2 linked regions of the Undibacterium sp. KW1 genome follow. The protein of the gene in region 2 interacts with the protein of the main gene of each other region in a pairwise test. Links are inferred from orthologs where the notes say so. Each region holds a gene or a part of one and is shown on either strand. Other genes may lie near its edges.

What was found.
Region 1: the proteins of ssb (region 2) and UNDKW_RS27595 interact in binary tests that used the Escherichia coli proteins (3 or more experiments, as listed by UniProt). The link is inferred for Undibacterium sp. KW1 from one-to-one orthologs.

What each region holds. Positions count from the first base shown.
Region 1 is NZ_AP018439.1:6,102,752-6,115,015, forward strand. Bases 4,576-7,522 are described here. They hold UNDKW_RS27595 (primosomal protein N'), read right to left. Parts: upstream 7,094-7,522; coding sequence 5,057-7,093; downstream 4,576-5,056. Other genes in these bases: UNDKW_RS27590 (gamma carbonic anhydrase family protein), read right to left, coding at 4,576-4,976; UNDKW_RS27600 (hypothetical protein), read right to left, coding at 7,282-7,518. In the rest of the region: UNDKW_RS27555 (protein kinase), read left to right, coding at 1-780; UNDKW_RS27560 (hypothetical protein), read left to right, coding at 795-1,214; UNDKW_RS27565 (YkvA family protein), read right to left, coding at 1,314-1,655; UNDKW_RS27570 (LysE family translocator), read right to left, coding at 1,667-2,311; UNDKW_RS27575 (L,D-transpeptidase), read right to left, coding at 2,375-3,202; UNDKW_RS27580 (hypothetical protein), read left to right, coding at 3,398-3,865; UNDKW_RS27585 (GNAT family N-acetyltransferase), read right to left, coding at 3,878-4,318; more of UNDKW_RS27590, read right to left, coding at 4,425-4,575; hemE (uroporphyrinogen decarboxylase), read right to left, coding at 7,619-8,707; UNDKW_RS27610 (SGNH/GDSL hydrolase family protein), read right to left, coding at 9,050-9,814; UNDKW_RS27615 (PPK2 family polyphosphate kinase), read right to left, coding at 9,853-10,677; UNDKW_RS27620 (hypothetical protein), read left to right, coding at 10,840-11,286; UNDKW_RS27625 (tetratricopeptide repeat protein), read left to right, coding at 11,333-12,064; UNDKW_RS27630 (CoA-binding protein), read right to left, coding at 12,052-12,264.
Region 2 is NZ_AP018439.1:5,540,510-5,550,699, forward strand. The notes cover bases 4,092-6,986. They hold ssb (single-stranded DNA-binding protein), read right to left. Parts: upstream 5,842-6,986; coding sequence 5,341-5,841; downstream 4,092-5,340. Other genes in these bases: UNDKW_RS24905 (GNAT family N-acetyltransferase), read left to right, coding at 4,200-4,727; UNDKW_RS24910 (VOC family protein), read left to right, coding at 4,752-5,171; UNDKW_RS24920 (MFS transporter), read right to left, coding at 5,876-6,986. Outside these bases: phnD (phosphate/phosphite/phosphonate ABC transporter substrate-binding protein), read right to left, coding at 224-1,201; UNDKW_RS24890 (right-handed parallel beta-helix repeat-containing protein), read left to right, coding at 1,985-2,317; UNDKW_RS24895 (hypothetical protein), read left to right, coding at 2,311-2,724; UNDKW_RS24900 (DEAD/DEAH box helicase), read right to left, coding at 2,743-4,014; more of UNDKW_RS24920, read right to left, coding at 6,987-7,060; excinuclease ABC subunit UvrA, read left to right, coding at 7,251-10,190. UniProt on the Escherichia coli protein: Plays an important role in DNA replication, recombination and repair. Binds to ssDNA and to an array of partner proteins to recruit them to their sites of action during DNA metabolism. Acts as a sliding platform that migrates on DNA via reptation.

The sequences.
Region 1 (12,264 bases), 560 kb from region 2 along the record:
AACTATGCCAGCAAGCAATTGCCGGGAGAACATAGCAATATCGACAAACTCATGTACGGCCTTGAGACAGATGACAGCGCACCGCTGCATAGATTGCATGCACGGGTGCTGGCGCTGGTCTATGATGAACGCTGGCCTGAGCGCCTGCGCAAGCGCCTGCAGGTCGCCTATGCCGGCCTGCAAGCTTATTGCCCCTGGTTATCTGCATTGGGTGAGATAGAAAAAATGCCGGTCGCCTCGCTGCTGGTGCTTGAAGCCCTGTTGCCGGAGGCGCAAAAAGCAGTTGAACGCCAGCAAAAAGCCGATGCCTGGCTGCGCAGCACAGAGCAGGATGCCGCCGCCGCAATAAAGCAGGAAGTCTTGCAAAGTATCAGAAGCTTGCGCACGGCTGCCACTGACAGTCTCTTGCCTGACAGCGCCGTAGAAGACTTGCAAAAGGCGCTGGAAGAGTATTATGTGTTGCTGGAAAAACTGCGCGCCTCAGCCAGCACCGAAGCAGCATGGCAGGAAGCAAAGAAGAGCGCATCGCGGGTAGAACATATTGCCGCAGGAATATCCCGCGAGCTCAATCAACTGCTGGCAAGACGCACAGAAAACCAGGGCTGGGCGGGGCAGGAAATGCAGGTTTTTCTGGCCATTGCCATCATCGTCATACTTATCTTTTTCAGAAAGAGTAATTTTTACTGGATATTGCTGCTGGTCTCAGGCCTTGCCGCCTGGCGCTTCTTGCCTAATTTTTTGAGCATGCGCAAAATCCGCGAGTTGGGTGAGCAACTATAAATTCTGGAGTATCCATGTCTGCCATTTTTAACAAATTGAATTTGAAAGATCAGAGTGAAATACTGGTCTTGCATGCACCCGCATCATTTGAGCCTGAAATCGCGGCCTTGACCAAGGTCAAGGTACACAAGAAATTGTCTGGCATCAAAAAACTGAATTTTGCTTTGGTATTCGTCAGCAAGCAGCAAGAGCTTGATGAAATCTCACTGGCCCTGAGCAAGCTGGTAGAGGGAGATGCCCTACTGTGGTTTGCTTATCCCAAGGGAAGCTCGAAAAAATATCAATGTGAATTCAACCGTGATACTGGCTGGGATGTGATCAAAGCGGCTGGGTTTGATACGGTGAGGATGGTGGCGATTGATGAAGACTGGTCAGCATTACGGTTCAGGCATGGCGACTTTATCAAAAATTCTAGCAGGAAGGCTGCTGGCTGAAGGCCTGATTATTTTACAGATAAATAGAACTCAATTCGGGCTCAATCCAGTTAGCCCTTAGCTGGATTGAGCTTCATAGTAGCCTGGCAAGGCAAGACCTCAAACTTGTCCACTGCCGAACCAGCCCGTCATCTTATCCCTGGCACTCTGCTTCACATCGTCAGTAATATAAAAACTGACGGTCACCAGAGCGCCCGCAATGACACCGAGATCATCACTGTAACCGACCACTGGCAACATATCCGGCACTGCATCCAGCGGGAAAATGAAGTAACCCAATGTACCAAAGATGACAGTCTTGGCCCAGGCTGGTGTCTCCGGCCTCTGAGCCGCATAGTACAGGCACAGCACTTTTTCTATGACTTCACTGCCTGCCGCTTGTGCATATTTCTTGAGCTTGTCCCAAAAACCTTTTTCACTATACGCTTTGCCATGTGACATGACACTGCTCCTCAGTCATTCGCTTTTTTCACGGTGGCCAGCAAACCCGCCGCTGCCACGAATACGCCGCCAGAAAACTGGTTGAACATTTTTGCCTTGCCTTTGGACCGCAGCCAGGGTCCCATGCGTTCGGCAAATACCGCATACAGCATCAGCACACTGAATTCAAAAAATACAAAGGTGCTGCACAGGACTAAAAATTGCGGCAGCTTGGCGGCAGCCGGATTGATGAATTGCGGGAAGAAGGCGGTAAAGAACAGCAAGGCCTTGGGATTGCTGGCGCCGACCAGCATGCCTTTGACATACAGGCGCAGGCGGGTGCCGCGCAACTCGGTTTCTGTCGGCAAGATAAAATCACTGCTCTTGGCACGCAAGCTGCTGATGCCGAGATACAAGAGATAAGCCACACCGAGGTATTTGATGATGGTAAATACCAGCGCCGAGGTCGCCAGAATCGCACCTATGCCTATTGCCGAACAAGTCATGATGGCAATCAGGGAAGTAATATTCCCCAGCGCCGGAAACAGGGTCATGCGCGCACCGAAATTGATGCTGTTGGTGATGCACATCAAAACGGCGGGACCGGGGTGATGGTCAGTACCAATACGGCGATAACATACAGCAACCAGGTTTCTATAGACATACGGGCTCCCCATGAGTTAAATATCCTGTTACAGATATCTTAGTCGATTTCAGGGGCAGCCATCATATTTGCTTTTTTATGCTGGTTTCACCACTTTGCGTGGTGCTAGCGGCGGCGGTGTATAAGCGGCCCATTCTGGTTTTTGCTCTTTACCGCTATCGATGATGACCATATAGCGCCCAGCCCAGGGATTGTCCTGGCGGTTTTTGTCGAGCACCCAAAATTTCTTGCCCTCTGCCACGCCTTGCAAATAGTCCGCATCCAGCACCGAGTAGCGGTCTAGCAAGAGATTCAAAGTACCTGGTATCCGTACACAGCCCTTGGATTGCACTGTGCCCAGACGTGATTCGAGTACGCCAGGGTCAGTCGCATGCATTTGCAGACGCATGTCGGCGATAATTTTATCGCCCCAGCCTTTTTTGGCCTTTTGCCAGCCAAAATCAAAGACGCGCCGGCCTTTGATGCCATAACCGCGTATGCCCTTGCTGTTTTTGCTGCCCTCGGCACGGTAATCCGGATTGGCCAGGCTATGCGCATACACCCCGATAGGGGTTTCAAAATGCTCAAAACCAAGAGAGCGCCCTGTAGAAACAGGTGAAGCACCAATGAACTGGTATTGCCCTTCCTGGTCTAACCAAAACAACATGGCAACCTGGACCTTGGGATTGCGATCGACCAGCATAATATATTGAGAAGGCAGGCTGGTGATGCTGTTAGTGCTGAGGGCGGTAGCCATCTGCTCTATATAAAATTGCAAATCTTCTGGTGGCGGTTGTACCTGCTGCACTACAGTGGTGGCGTAAATGTCCTTAAGACTAAGGGCAGACTCCAGTGCTTGCGAGGGTGCGGCAAAGGCAAGTGCCACCGTGATGGCTATGGCAGGTTTAAGCAGGGATGAAAGCATCTTGAATGAGAAAAAGGAATCTGTAGTCTATGCAATGAGGCCCCGGGGCCTGTCCCTTTCAATATGCCGCAGTTTGATGGTCACAGACAAGTATAAACATCATGCTGGTATGCAAGGTGTTGCAACTTTGACTCATCGCAAACACCTTCATATCACAAATACTATATTGCATGTTTTACACAGGAGGACTCAGCCGTGAAACTTATGAAATTAGCCTCACTCTTGCCCTTGTCGCTATCGCTCTGTCTGAGCATGCCTGCATTGGCCGCGGGCAGCAATTGTTCAAACAAGGATATCGCTTGTGTCACTGGCGGTATAGGCAGTACGGAAAGGGAAGAATTACAACAGCAGGCAGGGCAATACAATCTGTGGCTGCGCACTGCTGCCAATAAATCTGGCGCTTATCTGGCGGATATCAAAGTTATTGTGAGAGACGACAAAACCAAAGCCGTGCTGCTGACAACGACGCTGGATGGTCCCTGGCTATTCTTGAATCTGCCCGAAGGCCGCTATGAAGTGGAGACGCAATACCATGACAAGACTAAACGATCTGATCAGATCGTCAAAAAAATCACCGAGATCAAAAAAGGCAGCCAGCGCCAGATGATGATGTATTTCGAAGCCAGCAATGTCGGTGAACTGAATTACCAGCCTGCTCAATAAAACGCCGGGGCGTCAGTCCAGGTAAATCCTGGGCTTGTACACTTCCATGAAATTGTCCGGTTTGCTCAGTGGAGTAAAACCAAACTTTTCATACAGGCCAGCGGCGGTGCTGGTCGATAGCGTAAAGCGGCGCAGCTTGCTGACTACCGGGTGAGCCATGACTTCTTCCATCAGTAATCTGGAGATGCCCTTGCCGCGCATGTCGGTCACGACAAACACATCGACGAGGTTACCAAAGGTCGCCATGTCGGTGATGATGCGGCAAAAGCCCACCATGCGCTGTTGCTGGAAGATACTGAAACACAGGGAATTGCGCAGAGATTCCTCTACCACAGGTCGTGAAATGCCGGTGGCCCAACCACTTTCGGTCGTCAAGAATTGATGGACGAGGTCGATATCGATCTTGTCCTTGTCTGTCGTGATCCAGTATTCGCCAGCCTGTGTTGCGTTCATGCCGTTCTGTCCTTGTGCTTAGGTGCTAAGGTGATTAGGTGCGTGGTTGCTTGGGAATCTTTCAAAAATGCATTGCCAGGTTCAGACCACAAAGTAGTTTTCAAGTTTATTCAGATGGCTGGGCTACAACGGTGGCCAGGTAATTATTCTTGATACGAACATAGTGCTCTGCCGAGTATTTGAAATAGCTGATTTCTTCTGGGGTCAAGGCGCGGACTTTGACCGCCGGGCGGCCTACATATAAAAAGCCGCTTTCCAGTACCTTGCCCGGTGGCACCAGGCTGCCTGCACCGAGCATGACATGCTTGTGGATAATGACATCATCCATGACGATGCTGCCCATGCCTATCAGGCATTCATCACCGATATTGCAGCCATGCAGGATGACGGAATGGGCTATCGTCACATAATCACCAATAATCAAAGGTGAGCCAGCTGGCTTGCTGGCATTCTTGTGTGAGACATGGCCCATGGCCAGATCCTGGAAATTACTGCTATGGCCTATGCGTATGTGATTGACGTCGCCACGCAAGACGGCATTGCACCAGACCGAACTATCCGGCCCGATTTGTACATCACCGATGATCTGGGCGCTGGGGTGGAGGTAGCAATTTTCAGATATTTCAGGGAAGGTGGTCAGGTAGGGACTGAGTGGCATGGTGCAATCTTTGCGTTCATTGGAAGGTTTGAGCACTGATTTTAACTGATCGACATCATCAAGCACATGTGGACAGATACTTAGATATCCACAGGATCAATTTCCACCGACCACCGGACCCGGCTTTTCATGGCACGCAGATCAGCGATCCAGGCTTTGACAAAGGCTTGCAGAGCTGGGCGTGAAACTGATTCGACCAGCAACTGTGCCCTATCGACGTTAGCCACCCGCGTCATGGTCATGGGGATGGGGTCGTTGATCATGATGCCCTGATGCTCGGTACAGAGCGCGGCTTCTTTCAAAAAGGCGATGGCAGTTTCCAGCTCTTTGGCTTCTGCCCGCAATAAAGCCTGGTACATGAAAGGTGGCATATGGGCTTGCTGGCGTTCATCCAGCAAGTCTTTGGCAAAGTCGGGGTAATTGTGTGACATCAGCGCATGGTAGAGAGGATGATCGGGGTAGCGGGTTTGTACCAGTACCTCGGATGCATTGCCGCCTTCTTTTTGCGCGGCCCGCCCAGCCCGGCCTGCTACCTGCATGAGCTGGGCAAACAGGCGTTCACTGGCGCGGTAATCTTGCGAGAACAGAGCAGCGTCCGGGTTCAGCGCTGCCACCAGGGTCAGGCGTTTGAAGTCATGCCCCTTGGCCACCATTTGGGTGCCAATCAGTATATCGACTTCACCGGCATGCACACGTTCAAAAGCAGCGGCAGCACTGCCTTTGAGACGGGTGGAGTCGGCATCAATGCGGAAAACCCTGGCCTCCGGGAAAAGCAGGGCCAGGCTTTCTTCCATGCGCTGGGTACCGCGACCCAGCGGTTGCAGGTCTATATTGCCGCAAGTAGGGCATGAGCGCGGTATGCGTTGTTCCAGGCCGCAGTGATGACAGCGCAATCTATGGTCACCTTTATGCAAGACCAGATGGGCAGTACAGCGCGTGCAATTGCTGATCCAGCCACAGGCGTCGCAAGCCAGTACCGGTGCATAACCACGCCGATTGAGGAACAGTAGTGATTGCTCACCTTTCTCCAGACGTAGCTTGATTGCGCCTATCAATCTTTGCGTCAGGCCTTCGCTGGGTTTTTCTCTTTCCAGGTTGATGATGCGTATGATGGGCAGGACGGCGTGCTGGACTGCCCGCTCACGCAATTCCAGCAAGCGGTAACGGCCAGTCTGCGCACCCTGCCAGCTTTCCAGCGAGGGCGTGGCTGAACCCAGCAAGATGGGTATCGAGAGCTGGCGCGCCCGCCATACAGCAAGGTCACGGGCAGAGTAACGCAGGCCTTCCTGTTGCTTGTAGGAAGGGTCATGCTCTTCATCGATGATGATCAGCTTCAACCTAGGCAGGGATGCCAGCATGGCCAGGCGTGTACCGAGCACGATGCGGGCACGACCGGTATGCGCAGCCAGCCAGTTCAACATGCGTTCACCTTCTGCCATGCCACTGTGCAGGGTAGATAGCATCAGGCCAGGGAAACGGGCGCGGATATGCGATTCAAGCTGTGGCGTCAGGTTAATTTCTGGCACCAGGATCAGGATCTGGGCATCCGGCGCCTTTGCCAGTATTTTGGCGGCAGTCTGCAAATACACTTCCGTCTTCCCGCTGCCGGTCACACCAAACAAGAGATGCGGCGCATAGCCCTCGGCGTTGGCAACTGCATCCACCGCAGCTTGTTGCTCGGGATTTAATTGCGGTTCGCCTACCGGGCTGACATCAGCCTGCTCAGGCAATTTGGCCAGCTTCTTGATGGAGCGCTGCAAGGATACTGTCTTGATGGCTTTCAGGTTCTTGGGCAAGGCGGGTACAGCCACCTCGCCTATGGGGCGCTGATAATACTCGGCGGCAAACTGGCATAGCGCTAGCCATTCCTTGTTCATGGGTGGCAGCTCATGCCTGACAGCGATTGCGTCGCGCAGCTTGGCGGGTGGGACATCGGTCTCATTCACCACATCCATGATCAGACCGACGACTTCCTGGCGGCCAAAGGGCACAGCAGCCAGTTGCCCGGGTTGAGGCAAGTCGGCAACTGCCCCTCCCTCTTCCTGTGTTGCCCACCGATAATCGAAGGTGCTGTCAAGTGGGGTATCGAGGGCTACGCGTAAATAAACTTGTTTCACGATCTAAGCCTGAACATGAAAATCGGCGCTAACTATTGATTTCATAAGGCTTTTTGACATATCCACAGTTTCTGTGGATAACTTTGTGGAGAAAGGTCTATTGACATCGGTTTTCGCTAGCGTTTACGGGGGTTTCCACAAAATGCCCTGTCTCAGAGCCAAGAATTTAGTCGTTTAAAATCAATGACTTATAAAAAATGCCGGGAGACAAAAAAATATTTTTGAAAATATTTTTTGCCGCCCCGATTTTGTGCATAAGTGACAGAAAATGTGCATAGAAATGCAAAATTTTTCTGCGGCGTATCCATTGGTTTTCCACAGCTTTCAGGCTGGAAAAGCACGCCAGTTCTATGTTTTGCAGAGCAACATGATGCAAAGACAAGCGTCTCAGCCACTTGTTGTTTTGCCAGTGCCTGAATATACATACTTTACCAGCGGCCTGAGCAGAAACACTGGCTGGACCAGCCACACTACTGTCAATCCGTGGCAGAAAATCATGCTTATTTTATAAATAAATACCAGTTTTTATGCAGACTGACGTTGCTGGCGGCTATATTCATGCACCGTTTCGACCAGCACGCTGACCGACTCAACCGGGGTAAATTGCGAAATGCCATGACCAAGGTTAAATACATGGCCATGACCAGCAGCAGGCTTGCCATAACTGTCGAGCGCAGCAATGACTTGCTTGCGGATTTGTTCTGGTTCGGCAAACAGTACTGCCGGATCAAGATTACCCTGCAAGGCGACCTTGTCACCCACTTTGGCGCGTGCCTGACCCAAATTCATGGTCCAGTCCAGTCCCAGGGCATCCGCACCGATATCGGCCAGTTGTTCCAGCCACAGACCACCGCCCTTGGTAAAGACAATGGCAGGAATGCGCTTGCCATCTTTTTCTTTTTGCAGTTGGCTGACGATATCGCGCATATAAGACAGCGAAAACTCTTGATAAGCACCATCTGCCAGCGCCCCACCCCAGCTGTCAAAAATCATCACGGCCTGGGCACCGGCATCGATTTGCGCGTTCAGGTAAGCAGCGACAGCATCGGCATTCGTGCGCAGGATATGGTGCATGAGGTCCGGCCGCTTATACATCATGCTCTTGACGGTATGAAAGTCGCGCGAGCCCTGGCCTTCCACCATATAACAGGCCAGCGTCCATGGGCTGCCGGAAAAACCGATCAGCGGCACACGGCCATCCAATGCCGTGCGGATTTGCGTTACGGCATCAAATACATATTGCAGGCTGCCTGCTTCGGGCACTTTGAGTGCCATGACGTCTTTTTCGTCTTTCAGCGGACGTTCAAACTTGGGGCCTTCGCCTTCTTCAAAATACAGGCCCAGACCCATCGCATCCGGCACGGTCAGAATGTCGGAAAACAGGATCGCAGCATCGAGGCCATAACGGTCTATAGGCTGCAAGGTTACTTCAGTCGCGAAACCAGGGTTCTTGGCCAGGCTCAGAAAAGAACCCGCACCTTTGCGGGTAGCGCGGTATTCTGGCAAATAACGGCCAGCCTGGCGCATCAACCATAAAGGTGTGTAATCAGTTTCCTGGCGCAACAAGGCTCTGAGGAAGGTGTCGTTTTTGAGTGGGGCAAAATTCATGGACATAAGTGCTTTCGGTGACGCTGCGTGCATCTGCTTATCTACTGACATGGTCAAACTACGCAGACTATTGCTGTATAAGCGACATTATCGCCTATGCGCGCAGGATAGGCATCTGATCTGCAGCAAGTGGCGCAATTTTCAGCAAAATTTCCGGTAATAAACTGTGGATAACTTTGTGGATAGAAATGACAGAATGCCAGTTTACTGATTTATTTTAAATTCGGTTAACAGGATTATTCTGTAAGTCATTGATTTTATTGGGAAGGAATACCAGTTTATGAAGAATTCCCATTTTTTAGCATAAATCGCGTGCAAACGAAATTGTGCATAAGTACCAAAGCTTTATTATTTTTCTTGACGATTTTGCAGAAATGTTTTCGCTAATTCTTCTGCCCAAATACTGACGCCAAGTGCTGACGGATGGTAGCCATCTTCGGCCATCTGGCGCGCATCTTGAAGATTTGCGGTAAACGGCAAATGCAAAACCCGGGCCCTGCTCATCGCCATCTCGCGGTTTATTTGATCCAGGGCATGCGCCTTCATGCCCAAAACCTGGCGCAAAGGAGCTGGCAAAGCAAGAAAAACCTGCATGGGAGGTACGCCAGCCAGAACGATAAGACCAGTTGTTTTTAGCATCAACTGCAATTCATCCAGCAGGCTCTGCAACTCTGCCCGGTAACTGTTGGCCGGGCAAAAGCTGGTTGTATCATTGACTCCAAAAGCGACCAGAATGAGATCCCACGCTGGCGATGCATGGCCTTGTGCCTGACGAAATGCTGGCAAAGCTTGCCTGGCCCAGGACAGGCGTGCGCCGTTTTGCCCCAAAGCCTGCCATTCCACAGCAGTATCAAGTTTGCCAGCCAGGGTTTTGGCCATTTGTGCGGTAATGGCTTCTTGATAATTCGCCACGCCCACACCCGCAACCGGTGACTCCCCTATACCCAGCACCCTTAAGTTATCCACAGGCCGACTCGCATGAGTCCACAGCCCATGTGCCTGGTCAATGGCTTCGGGCAGGCGTGGTGTGGCTGCGCGGGTACGCCTCCCCTGCCATGCCAGCAAGGGATACAGCGGTGCTGCCAGCAGCTCAGGCCAGTAGCTAAATTTCATTTACTGAACTTCATGCATTGAGTTTGATGAACTGAGCTTCACTCTACCTTGAGCTTGCTGTAATCAGGATTACCCGGTGGATATGTGAGCTTCAGGCTCAGCATTTTTTCTTGCACGATGCTGGCTATCACGAGGTTGCGCTGGGTCTTGGAGTCTGATGGCACGGCATACCATGGCGCGTGATCGGCATCTGTTGCCTGCAAGGCATCTTCATACGCCTCTTGATACGCGTCCCAGTATTGACGCTCGACCAGATCCTGGGGATCAAACTTCCAGTGTTTTTCAGGATCAGCCAGACGCTCTTCCAGCCTGGCTTTTTGTTCGGCCTTGGAAATGTGCAGGAAGAATTTCAGTATCACGGTGCCAGTTTCGGCCAACATACGTTCAAAATCGCGTATCTGTGCATAGCGGCGCTTGCATTCAGCCTGGTCTATCCACCCATGAACGCGGGTAATCAGCACGTCTTCATAATGGCTGCGGTTGAAGATGGTGACTTCACCCTTGCCTGGCACTTCTTTATGCACGCGCCACAGATAATCATGATTTTTTTCATCAGTACTGGGGGCTTTAAAGGCGACCGTGCGTGCTCCCAGAGGATTGATTTGCCCGAACACGCCGTTGACCGTACCGTCTTTACCGGAAGTATCCATGCCCTGCAGGATGATCAATAGCTTGCGTTCACGACCAGCATACAAGACATTTTGGAGGTTAGAAATTTCTTCTGCCAGCTTTAGTGTCGCCAGTTTGTCGGCGGCCTTGTCTGCATTCTTTTCAGTGGCTGCCGTACCCAGCAGTTTTTTATTGGCATTAGCATCCTTGACCTGAAAACCTTTACCTACCCGAAACAAGTCCGCAACTGTCATTCAAGTCCCCAATCAATATTGTTAGCTTACAAAAAATATATCTCACAATTAGAGATAATGTTTTGATGATAATATGAAAAGTGCAGCATACCCTAGCAAGACTACAAATGTGTTCACCAGAATTGCATTTTTCGGGTGGCATACATCACCAACTCATTGCACATGATACGAAAGAAAACCTATTACCTGGCCGCATTGTTATTGCCCATAGCCCTGAGCTTGCTCAGTGTCGCATGCGCACAATTTGGCGTGCTGCGTGACTTTTCGCGCTTTCTGCTTGGGTCTCTGTTCATTGGTGGCATACCGTATTTACTGACGCTACTGGTGTTCAGCATTGCTTTTTTTCGTCTGGATGAAAACAAGTTTGTTTTCTACTGCCATTTTGCGCCATTCGTCATGGCGCTGGCATTTGGTGTTAGTGCTGCGGTCATTATGATGATCAACGAAAGGCGCATCTATATCGCTGACCTGTTCCATCTGTTTATCATCGGCGGCTTATACAGCCTGCTGGTAGGGTATTTCTATGTATTGCTGGCAGCGATCATTTTCAAACTGCTCCAGTCGATAAAGTTGATTTACGTTGAACCACACCGGGCTTTTTATGAATAATCACCTTACCATGAACATGACTGTTTTTTTTATTCCACATCGAATAATGAGTGTCCGCAAATGGATAGCTGCTTTTGCATTGGCGGCGGCCTTGCCTGCTTGCGCTATGGCTGACGACAAGATTATTACGATTACCACCCATACCAATTTAGTCGCGGACAGTGCCAAGGGAGTGGAATTCTCAGCTGCATCAAATGCATTGAATCTGCTGATCAAGGAGGGCAAATTTGAAGAAGCAGACAGAAAAGCAAAAGAAAATTGCCGGTCTTATGAATCCATCTTTGACAGCAGCAAAAAGCAATTCTCTTTTCAGACGACTCAAGAATTTGAGGAATTCAGCAAATCCAGCAAGCTGAATTTTGAATGGATAGAATGGGGTTATAAAAACTGCCTGCAAGTCCAGGCCTTTGTTGCGGTTGAAAGAAGGGATTTGCAACAGGCCTTGTCCATGCTCAGGAAATTGGAATATCTGGCCCCGGTTTCTGCCGGCACTTCGGTAGAAATTGGCTATGTCTTGAACCAGCTGGCCAAACCCACAGAAGCCTTGCAAACCTATCGTCACGCCCATGAATTGAGCAAACAATATTCCTCACAACGTCCTTACCTGGCGATGTCCCTGCGCGGCATAGGATTTTCTTTGATAGAGCTTAAGCAGCTTGATGAGGCAGAAAGAGCTTTTCAGGAATCCTTGCAAATCGAACCTGAGAATAAACTGGCGCAAAACGAACTTGCCTACATACAGCAATTGCGCTCAGCAAAGCAAACTCAGACACGGTAAAGATGTTCTATCTTGATGCACCTGTCCATCACTACTCTGATGCCTGCTGCCTCTGCCCTGGCGGCAGCTTCTGTATTTACGATGCCTGATTGCATCCATAGATAAGGCACAGCTATTTGTATCGCTTCTTCGACGATGGGCGGAATATCAGCCGCGTTGCGGAAGCAATCGACGATATCGATACGGTGTTCTGCCGCAGC
Region 2 (10,190 bases):
ACTCCTTAAAGGGAAACTTTGCTTAAAGGAAGGTGTCAGCAAAGATTCTTTAGTCCGAAAACGCACCGGTTCGCGATTCAGTTGACATGATAAGTTACAAAACTCGAAATTTTTTTTATATATTTTATAAAAAAACAATAAATTAGGCAAAATTTGAGCAAAAATGCCCTATTCATTGTATTTATTTCATCTTTTGTTACAAATCAGCTGGAACTTTTCAGGCTTATTTGATGCGCGAGGCCTCAAGAACGAAGCTCAGCTTGCCAAAACGTGCACTAACTTCATCAAATTTCTTTTGTTTTTGCGCATCCGTGAGGCTGGGGTTATTCAAATTGTCGCGCAAAAGGCTAAACAATGTTAAATCTGCGATAGGCTTCAACTGCGCATCGGTAGAACGCTGGAAACCGGACAAATTCAAAATGTCTTTCAACACAGCCTGCGCCTGTTTTTGCTTGCCATAATTGACAAAGAAATCTTCTACGCGGGTTTTCAGGGCTGGCGACATGTCCTTGCGGTACAGAATAGGGTCATTGGGTATCAGGGGCGAAGTCCAGATAACGCGCACCTTGCTGAGCTGATCTGGTGCTTCTTTCTTCAGCCTGTCCATCTCTTCACTATTAAAGGTGGCGACATCGGCTTCACCGCGCAAAATAGAAGAAAAATTCGCCTGATGATTACCAATGATGACCTTCTTGAACAGTTTTGCCGGATCTATCTTGTTCTTGGAAAACAGGTAATAAGCAGGAACCAGATAACCAGACGTCGATTTTTTATCGCCATCAGCAAAGATATACACGCCAGGTTTGGCAGAGACCTGGTCAAAGCTGGTCAGTGCGCTTTTGCTGGATGCAATAATGACGGAGTTATACCCGCGTGAACCATCACTTTTGACCATTTGCGCAAACACGGTGGCCTTGCCATCTTCCACCGCATCCAGTGCAACCTTGCTGCTCAGCCACGCGATTTGTATCTTGTTTTCTTTCAAACCAGCAACGATGTCGCTGTAATTAGAAGAAATGGCGGCAGTCACTTCAGTGCCTGTGCTTTTTGCCAGGTCATCCAGCAAAGGCTGCCAGCGTTTGCGGGTGTCTTCTATACTTGTTGTAGCGATCAGGCCTACAGTGATCTTTTCTGCTGCGTGGACAAGGGACATGAACATACTGCTGAGCAGCAGTACCAGGGTGACAATTTTTTTAAACATAAAACCTCAATAGAAAATGCAAATACCCAAAGCACGGGAGTGCCAGTGACCGGTCAAACATGTATGCGGTAGCAAACAAACAAGTGACGTCAACGACGTACTATGGGACAGGAATGGGGGATGGTGATTGGATGCACGCTGATTAATTTTTGTGCATCAATTGCCTGCTATTATAGCATTAGATGAATTTGGGCAACCAATTCCCCTAAAGCAAGAAATGTTTTAGAGTTAATTCACCAGACACTTGGCTATGGAATTCGGTTATCAAGCCCTGTGTTTTACTTAGGGCTTTTGGTCTGGCAGCACCTGACCGCTTTTCGATAGCGGTGTCACAGAAAAGCGCAAACTGGTCACAGACTTAAACACTTGACCTGGATTAAGCACCGTCGAAGGGAAATTTGCGTGATTCGGGCTGTCGGGCAAGTGCTGGGTTTCAAAGGCAAAGCCGTCATGGCGCTGATAGGCTCAGGCTTCGCTGCCATCAAAGCCATTACCGCTATTGAACTGCACTGAAGGTTCTGTGGTGTAGATATCCATTTGCCGGCCAGATACAGTTTCAGTGATGCACGCAACGGATCGCAAGGACTGATCCCAATTGGCAAAAAGCAGGCTGTGATCATAGCCGGGTGGCTGCCCCAGCAAGGCATCCCCTTGTTCAAGGTGGCGTGTGATGGCGGTGGGTTTTCGCAAATCCAGCACGCTGCCATCCACCGGTAGAGTACGCCCCGTGGGTATGCGTTTATTGTCGGTTTCGGTGTAACGGTCGGCATGGATTTGAAACAGGTGAGTACTCAAACCCCTGCTACCTGTACCTGCCAGGTTGAAGTAGGCGTGATTGGTCAGGTTGATGACCGTCGCTTTATTTCAGGCAAGGGCATCATCCTTGATACCTCCAGCAACAACGTACTGCAAAACCTGACCGTGCATGATGTCGATGACGAGGGCATACACTTTCGCGCCTTCAGCACCGACAATGTATTGAAAAACAGCCACATCTATAACACCGGCAAGAAACAGGCTGGTTTTGGTGAAGGTGTATATATAGGATCAGCCAATTCTCCTGGTGCACCTACACTTCATGCAACCCGGACAAGAGTGACCGCAACAAGGTGCTGAGCAACAGCATAGGCCCGAATGTGAATGCCGAGGGCATAGACATCAAGGAAGGCTCATCTGATGGCCTGATACAGGGCAACACCTTTGACGGCAGCGGCATCAGTGGTGAAAACTATGCCGACAGTGTGATTGATGTCAAAGGCAATAATTACGCCATCACTGGCAATACCGTCAATAACCACCCCACCTCCAGCGACAAAAACCTGCTGGACGGCTTTCAGGTGCACCAGGCTTATACCGGCTGGGGCAAGAACAATAAGTTCAGCAGCAATCGCTTCAACCTCAATACCAAGGGATATGGCATCAATGTACAGTCCGGCCTGACGGGCAATATCGTCTGTGACAATAACTCGGTAACGAATACAACAGGCGGTGTCGCCCATGTGGCACTGAGCCATTGCCAGTAATGAATATGCGTCCAGGCTTTAGCTGATCTGCCCGTCTTTGGCAGCCAGTTCACGCAGCTTGTCTTTCTTGCTTTTACGCTTGCCCTTGATGCCGCCAGTGGGCGCATCAGGGCTGGCTTCAGACTCTGCTTTGTGTATTGCAATTGCCACAGGCTCAAAACCGGGCAAGGTCTCGCGAGGCACACGCTTGCCCTGGCGTTTTTCTATGAGGCGGAAATGCATTTCATGTTCAGCCAGGATAAAGCTGATTGCCGTGCCACTCGCACCGGCACGGCCAGTGCGGCCTATGCGATGGATATAATCATCTGCCGAACGCGGCAAATCATAATTGACAACCGCAGGCAAACCGGCAACATCAATACCACGGGCCGCCAGGTCAGTCGCAACCAGCACTTGTATGCGGTTTGCCTTGAAGTCGGTCAGCATATGCTGGCGTGCCCCCTGGCTGGCATCGCCATTAAATGCCTCTGCCTTGATACCTGCTTTTTTTAATTTATTGCTGACGGTGTCGCTCGCATATTTGGTGGAGACAAACACCAGCACGCGTTCCCATTGCTGCTCTTTGATCAGGTGCACCAGCAGGCGGGTGCGCTTGTCAGCATCAACTGCTATCGCCCTTTGTGCGATATCGGGCAGGTTCTCAGTCAGATCGGCAATCGCGATGCGCACCGGCTCATGCAGCATGGCTAGCGCCAGCTTTTTGACTGCTGGTGAAAAGGTCGCCGAGAAAAACAGGTTTTGCCGTTTGGCAGGTAACTGCTCAAGTATGCGTTTGATTTCATCGGCAAAGCCCAGATCCAGCAGGCGGTCTGCCTCATCCAGTACCAGTGTCGCAACGTCTTTTAAAGACAGGGCATTGTTACCGAGCAAATCCAGCAAGCGGCCCGGCGTGCTGATGACGATGTCAGCGCCACCACGCAAATGCATCATTTGCGGGTTGATGGAAGCACCGCCATAGATCACAGCTACCTTCAGCTTCTTTGGCAAATGCTCTGCCAAAGCTTCGATTGTTTGGCCTACCTGACCGGATAATTCACGGGTAGGTACCAGTATCAGGATTTTGACTTTACGCTGCTTGCTGCTTTCTTCCATGCCCTGCTGCAAGCGCTGTAACAGTGGCAAGGCAAAGGCAGCCGTCTTGCCGGAACCGGTCTGTGCCAGCGCCATGACATCCTCGCCAGCCAATACCGCCGGAATAGCCTCAGCCTGCACCGCAGTTGGTGTTTCATACTGGCGTGCGGCGACCGCTTGCAAGAGTTCCGGGATCAGGCCTAGGGATTCAAAAGTCATGAGTAAATTGGAGAAGGGAAAAAGAAATTCTGTATTGAGCGTTACACTATAAAATCAAGCTGCGCCGCAAGCTTCATCGCGCGGAGATGTCGCTCCATCAATGCGCATTGTAGTGCAAAACCGACCTGTATCTGCAGATACCTGTCCCTGCAATACATGTGCTTACTCATCGGGGAGTCAGTGTTTTGACAACAATTACTTTCATCCAGGCGGACATTGCCCGCCACAAAGATATGCTCTTGGCCATGAATCTTGAATACATGGGTTGGGTCGCCGCACACATCAAGCAGGATTTTGGTATTACCAGCGAAGACTTGCTCGGCATGCCACTGACAGATTATGTAGCTGGTGCACTGGACAAAATCTGTGGCACAGATACACTGGACAGCATGTTTTATCTGATAGAGGCAGACGGCCAGATAGCCGCCATGGGTGGCAGACGCGGTATACAGCCAGGCGTAGCCGAGATCAAGCGCCTGTATGTATTGCCAGGCTTTCGTGGCCTGCATCTGGGCGATGCGCTTTTACAACGCCTGCTCAGCGACGTACGCCAGCAGGGCTATGAGCGCGTGCGCCTCGACAGTGCACCCTTCATGCATGCAGCCCACAAACTTTACGAAGCAGCAGGATTCAAGGATTGCCAGCCCTATGAAGGCGCAGAAGTACCAGCGGTCCTGCATCCCCGCTGGCGGTTTATGGAATTGAGACTGTAAGCAACACTCACTTTGAGGCAACCCATGCAAATCCAGACCATCCTGGCCTTTGGTGGCCATAGCGAAGCAGCGATACAGTTCTACAAACAAGCGATAGGTGCAGAAGTGCAAGTCATGCTGCGCTGGAAAGACAGCCCAGACCCGGTCATGCGCAGCATATCATCCGATCTGGATAAAATCATGCATGCCTCATTCCGCGTAGGTGACACCATACTGATGGCAACTGACGGCATACAAACCCTGGCCCAGCCTGACATCAAAGGCCTCACACTGAACCTCGAAGCCAGGGACGACAGCGAAGCCAGGCAGCTATTCGCTGCACTCAGCAATGGCGGAACTGTACAAATGCCCCTGAGCAAAACCTTCTGGACCTCACTGTCAGGCATGCTCACCGACCGCTTTGGTGTGTCGTGGATGGTGAATGTGGCCTCGCCCGAGGAATAATGCATCATTTACTTTGGTCTTGAATGAAAGAGAATTGGCACAACACTGGAAAGCAAGGCTTCATTCATCACGACTGTTTCAATCATTACGCCTGTTTCAATCATATAAAAGAAAAAACCCACTCCTGTGTAGAAGTGGGTTTTTGTTTACGTTCTAAACAAGCTCGGGGTTAAAACGGAATATCGTCATCCATATCCGAGAAGTTCGGGGCCGGGCGTGAGGCTGGGGCCTGGCGTTGTTGTTGTGGGGCTGCCTGTGGGCGTGGTGCTGGTGCACCCCCACCTCCGCCACCGTAGCCACCACCATCATCCATGCCTGCGCCGCCGCCCATGCCCTGGCGGCTGCCCAGCATTTGCATGCTGTCGGCCTTGATGTCGGTTGCGTATTTTTCTACGCCGTCTTTGTCGGTGTACTTGCGGGTGCGCAGGCTGCCTTCAACGTAGACTTGCGAACCTTTCTTCAGGTATTGACCGGCGATTTCTGCCAGTTTGCCGAAGAAGGTGATGCGGTGCCATTCTGTCTGTTCTTTCTTTTCACCGCTGGATTTGTCTTTCCAGCTATCGGTGGTTGCCACGGTGATGCTGGTCATTGCATCGCCTGATGGCATGTAACGGGTTTCCGGGTCTCTCCCAAGGTTGCCAACGATAATGACCTTGTTCACTGATGCCATGTATTTCTCCTCATTTTTCCTGATACAAATTAATTTATGCCTTGACCGCAACAGCAGTTTTGCTGCGCTTGGGGATGTTGGGCATATTGATAGCGATTATAAGCCACGCGGCTGTAAGCACAGAACTAACAATAAAAACTGATGACGGGTTGAAACTTTGTTTAATCCAGCCGCCCAACAAACCACCACAGAACAGGCCCAGGGCCTGCAAGGTGTTATACACACCTAGAGCCGCACCTTTGGCGGCTGGCGGGGCGATACGCGATACCAGGGATGGCTGGCATGCCTCAAGGATATTGAAGGCAATAAAAAATGCAAACAGCAAGCCTACCAGCATGGCTGGGGATTGCAAGTATTGCCACAGACCAAGCTCAACTACCAGCAAGAGTGCGATAGCGGCAACAAAGACCTGCTTCATCTTGCCAAATTTCTCGCCGATGAAAATTGCTGGCAGCATGGCGATGAAAGAAGCAAACATGACAGGCAGATAGACTTTCCAGTGCGCGGTCACCGGCAGGTCAGCATATTGCACCAGTGCCGCTGGCACAACAACGAACATGGCCATTTGCGTCAGGTGCAGCGCAAACACGCCGTAATTGAGGCGCATCAGTTCAGTGTTCTTCAAGACCACGGACAGGGGCACGGGCGCATGGCGTATGGCCGGTGCTTCTGGCGTGATAAACAAGACAACGGCTATGCCTACCAGTGACAGAACACCCGTCATGGCAAAGATGCCACTCATGCCTATGCTTTGATACAACAACGGTGCGGCCACCAGTGAAAATGCAAAGGTCAGACCGATGGAGCCGCCTACCATGGCCATGGCCTTGGTGCGGTGTTCTTCTCTGGTGGTATCGGCGATCAGGGCAGTAATGGCGGCGGAGATTGCGCCTGCACCCTGTATGCCACGGCCGATGATGACACCAACCACTGTGGTTGCGTATGCTGCAACAAAAGCGCCAATCGCGAACAGCAACAGGCCGATGACGATGATACGCTTGCGGCCAAATTTGTCTGACGCTATCCCGAATGGGATTTGCCCGAAGGCCTGGCTCAGGCCATACATGCCCATGGCCAGGCCAACCAGGCTGGCATTATCACCATCAGGCAAGGTCTTGGCATGAATTGCAAATACCGGCAGGATGAGGAACAGACCCAGCATGCGCAAGGCAAAGATGGAAGCGAGGGAGGCACTGGAGCTGATTTCCTCGCGGCTCATGCTGGCAGGCTGTTGCTCACTCAGGGCGGATGCGTCGGAAGATGTTGCAATAGTCATATTCAAAAAAGCTCGTCCAGTGTGTTTAGTTTGCGCAAAGCAAAGGCGAGCCCGCAGTGATTTTCAAAACCCGTTATAGTATCAGGTTGCACGCCTACTTCCTCCAATTCGGCCCAAATTCAGCACAGAGATTATGACGACACGCACAAAAGCAGCAAAAGCGCCCAAACCGGCAGAAATCGACTTTGATGCCAGTGATGTTCAATTGGCACAAAAACGCGAATTGATACGTGTACGCGGCGCACGTACCCACAACCTGAAAAATATCAGCATAGACTTGCCGCGCAATAAACTGGTGGTAATCACCGGCCTGTCTGGTTCGGGCAAATCTTCACTGGCTTTTGATACCCTGTATGCAGAAGGCCAGCGCCGCTATGTAGAGTCTCTGTCAGCCTATGCGCGCCAGTTTTTGCAGTTGATGGAAAAACCGGATGTGGATCTGATCGAGGGTTTGTCACCGGCCATCTCCATAGAACAAAAAGCCACTTCGCATAATCCGCGCTCCACCGTTGGCACGGTCACCGAGATCCATGATTACCTGCGTCTGCTGTATGCACGCGTGGGTACGCCATATTGCCCGGATCATCCTGAGAACCCGCTGGCTGCACAATCAGTGTCGCAAATGGTGGATGCCGTGCTGGCCATGCCTGACGATACCAAGCTCATGATACTCGCGCCTGTGGTTGCCAACCGCAAGGGCGAGCACATGGATTTGTTTGAACAGATGCAGGCACAGGGCTTTATACGCTTCCGTGTACAGAGCGGCACGCATGAGGCGAAGATTTATGAAGTCGATAATCTGCCCAAGCTGAAGAAGACTGAGAAACATACGATAGATGTGGTCATCGACCGCGTCAAGGTAAAAGCGGACATCAAACAGCGTCTGGCCGAATCATTTGAAACCTGTTTGCGTCTGGCAAATGGCCGCGCCCTGATTGTGGATATGGATAGCAATCATGAGCAATTATTCTCGAACAAATTTGCCTGCCCTATTTGCGGTTATTCATTGCAAGAACTGGAACCGCGCCTGTTCTCTTTCAATAACCCCATGGGGGCCTGCCCTGAGTGTGATGGTTTGGGGCATATAGAATTCTTTGATCCCAAGCGCATCGTCGCCTTTCCTAACTTGTCACTGGCAAGTGGTGCGGTCAAGGGTTGGGACAGGCGCAACCAATTCTATTTCCAGATGCTGTCCAACCTGGCGGCATTCTATGAGTTTGATATCGATACGCCTTACGAGCAATTGCCAGAGTCAGCGCAGCAAATCATTTTGTATGGTTCAGGCAAACAGCAGATACCGTTTACCTATATCAATGAAAAAGGTCGTACCGTCATCAAGGAACACAGCTTTGAAGGCGTGGTGACGAACCTGCAACGCCGTTATCGCGAAACTGATTCCATGGCCGTCAAGGAAGAGCTGGCCAAGTTCATCAATGAAAAGCAATGCCCGTCTTGCGATGGCGCACGCCTGCGCATAGAAGCGCGTTATGTCAAGGTGGGTACAGGCAAGCAAGAGAAGGCGATTTACGATATCAGCGCCATGCCGCTGCGTGAAACCCTGCATTTCTTTGAGCACCTGAAATTGACCGGTTCCAAGCGCGATATCGCTGACCGCATCATCAAGGAAATCACGGCACGCCTGACTTTCCTGAATAATGTCGGTCTCGATTATCTGTCGCTGGAACGCAGTGCCGACACCCTCTCTGGTGGCGAAGCACAGCGCATACGCCTGGCATCGCAAATTGGTTCTGGCCTGACTGGCGTCATGTATGTGCTGGATGAGCCATCTATTGGCTTGCATCAGCGCGACAATGACAGGCTTATCGATACGCTCAAGCACCTACGCGATATCGGCAATAGCGTGCTGGTGGTTGAGCATGACGAAGATGCGATACGCTGCGCCGACTTTGTGGTCGATATGGGTCTGGGTGCGGGCGTGCATGGCGGTGAAATTATCGCCCAGGGTACGCTGGCAGATATCATGGGCAACAAGCGTTCGCTGACTGCGCAATACCTCAGTGGCGCGCTGGAAATAGCTGTGCCTAAAAAGCGTACCAAGGCTGATCCGGCCAAGCAATTGCTGATTGCTGGCGCGCGTGGCAATAACCTGAAAAAAGTCTCGATGAAATTGCCGGTGGGCTTGCTGACTTGCGTGACCGGTGTTTCTGGTTCAGGCAAATCGACGCTGGTGAATGACACGCTGTACCACGTCGCTGCGCGTCACCTGTATGGTTCACAAACAGAACCGGCAACATTTGACCACGTCAGTGGCCTTGAGCATTTTGATAAAGTCATTTCTGTCGATCAGGCACCTATCGGTCGTACCCCACGTTCCAACCCTGCCACTTATACTGGCTTGTTCACACCTATACGTGACCTGTTCGCCACCGTGCCAACAGCCAAAGAACGTGGCTATAGCGCAGGCCGTTTCTCCTTCAACGTCAAAGGTGGTCGTTGTGAAGCCTGCCAGGGTGATGGCGTGATCAAGGTCGAGATGCATTTCTTGCCTGACGTGTATGTACCTTGCGATGTCTGCCACGGCAAGCGCTATAACCGCGAAACCCTGGAAGTGCATTACAAGGGCAAGAACATCAATGAAGTGCTGGGCATGACGGTGGAAGATGCGCATGAATTCTTCAAGGTTGTGCCTATCATTGCACGCAAATTGCAAACCCTGCTGGATGTAGGGCTGGGTTATATACGCCTGGGGCAAAGTGCCACGACCCTGTCGGGTGGTGAAGCGCAACGCGTCAAGCTGTCGCTGGAATTGTCCAAACGTGATACTGGCCGCACCCTGTACATCCTGGATGAACCGACCACAGGCTTGCACTTCCATGATATCGCCTTGCTGTTGAAGGTCATACACAGGTTGCGTGACCAGGGTAATACCGTCGTTATCATCGAGCATAATCTGGATGTCATCAAAACTGCTGACTGGCTGATTGACCTTGGCCCTGAAGGCGGCGCTGGCGGTGGCAAGATCATAGCGACCGGTACACCGGAAGAAGTGGCGGATAATCCTGAGAGTGTGACTGGCAAGTATTTGCTGCCACTGTTGAAGAAATCAAAATAA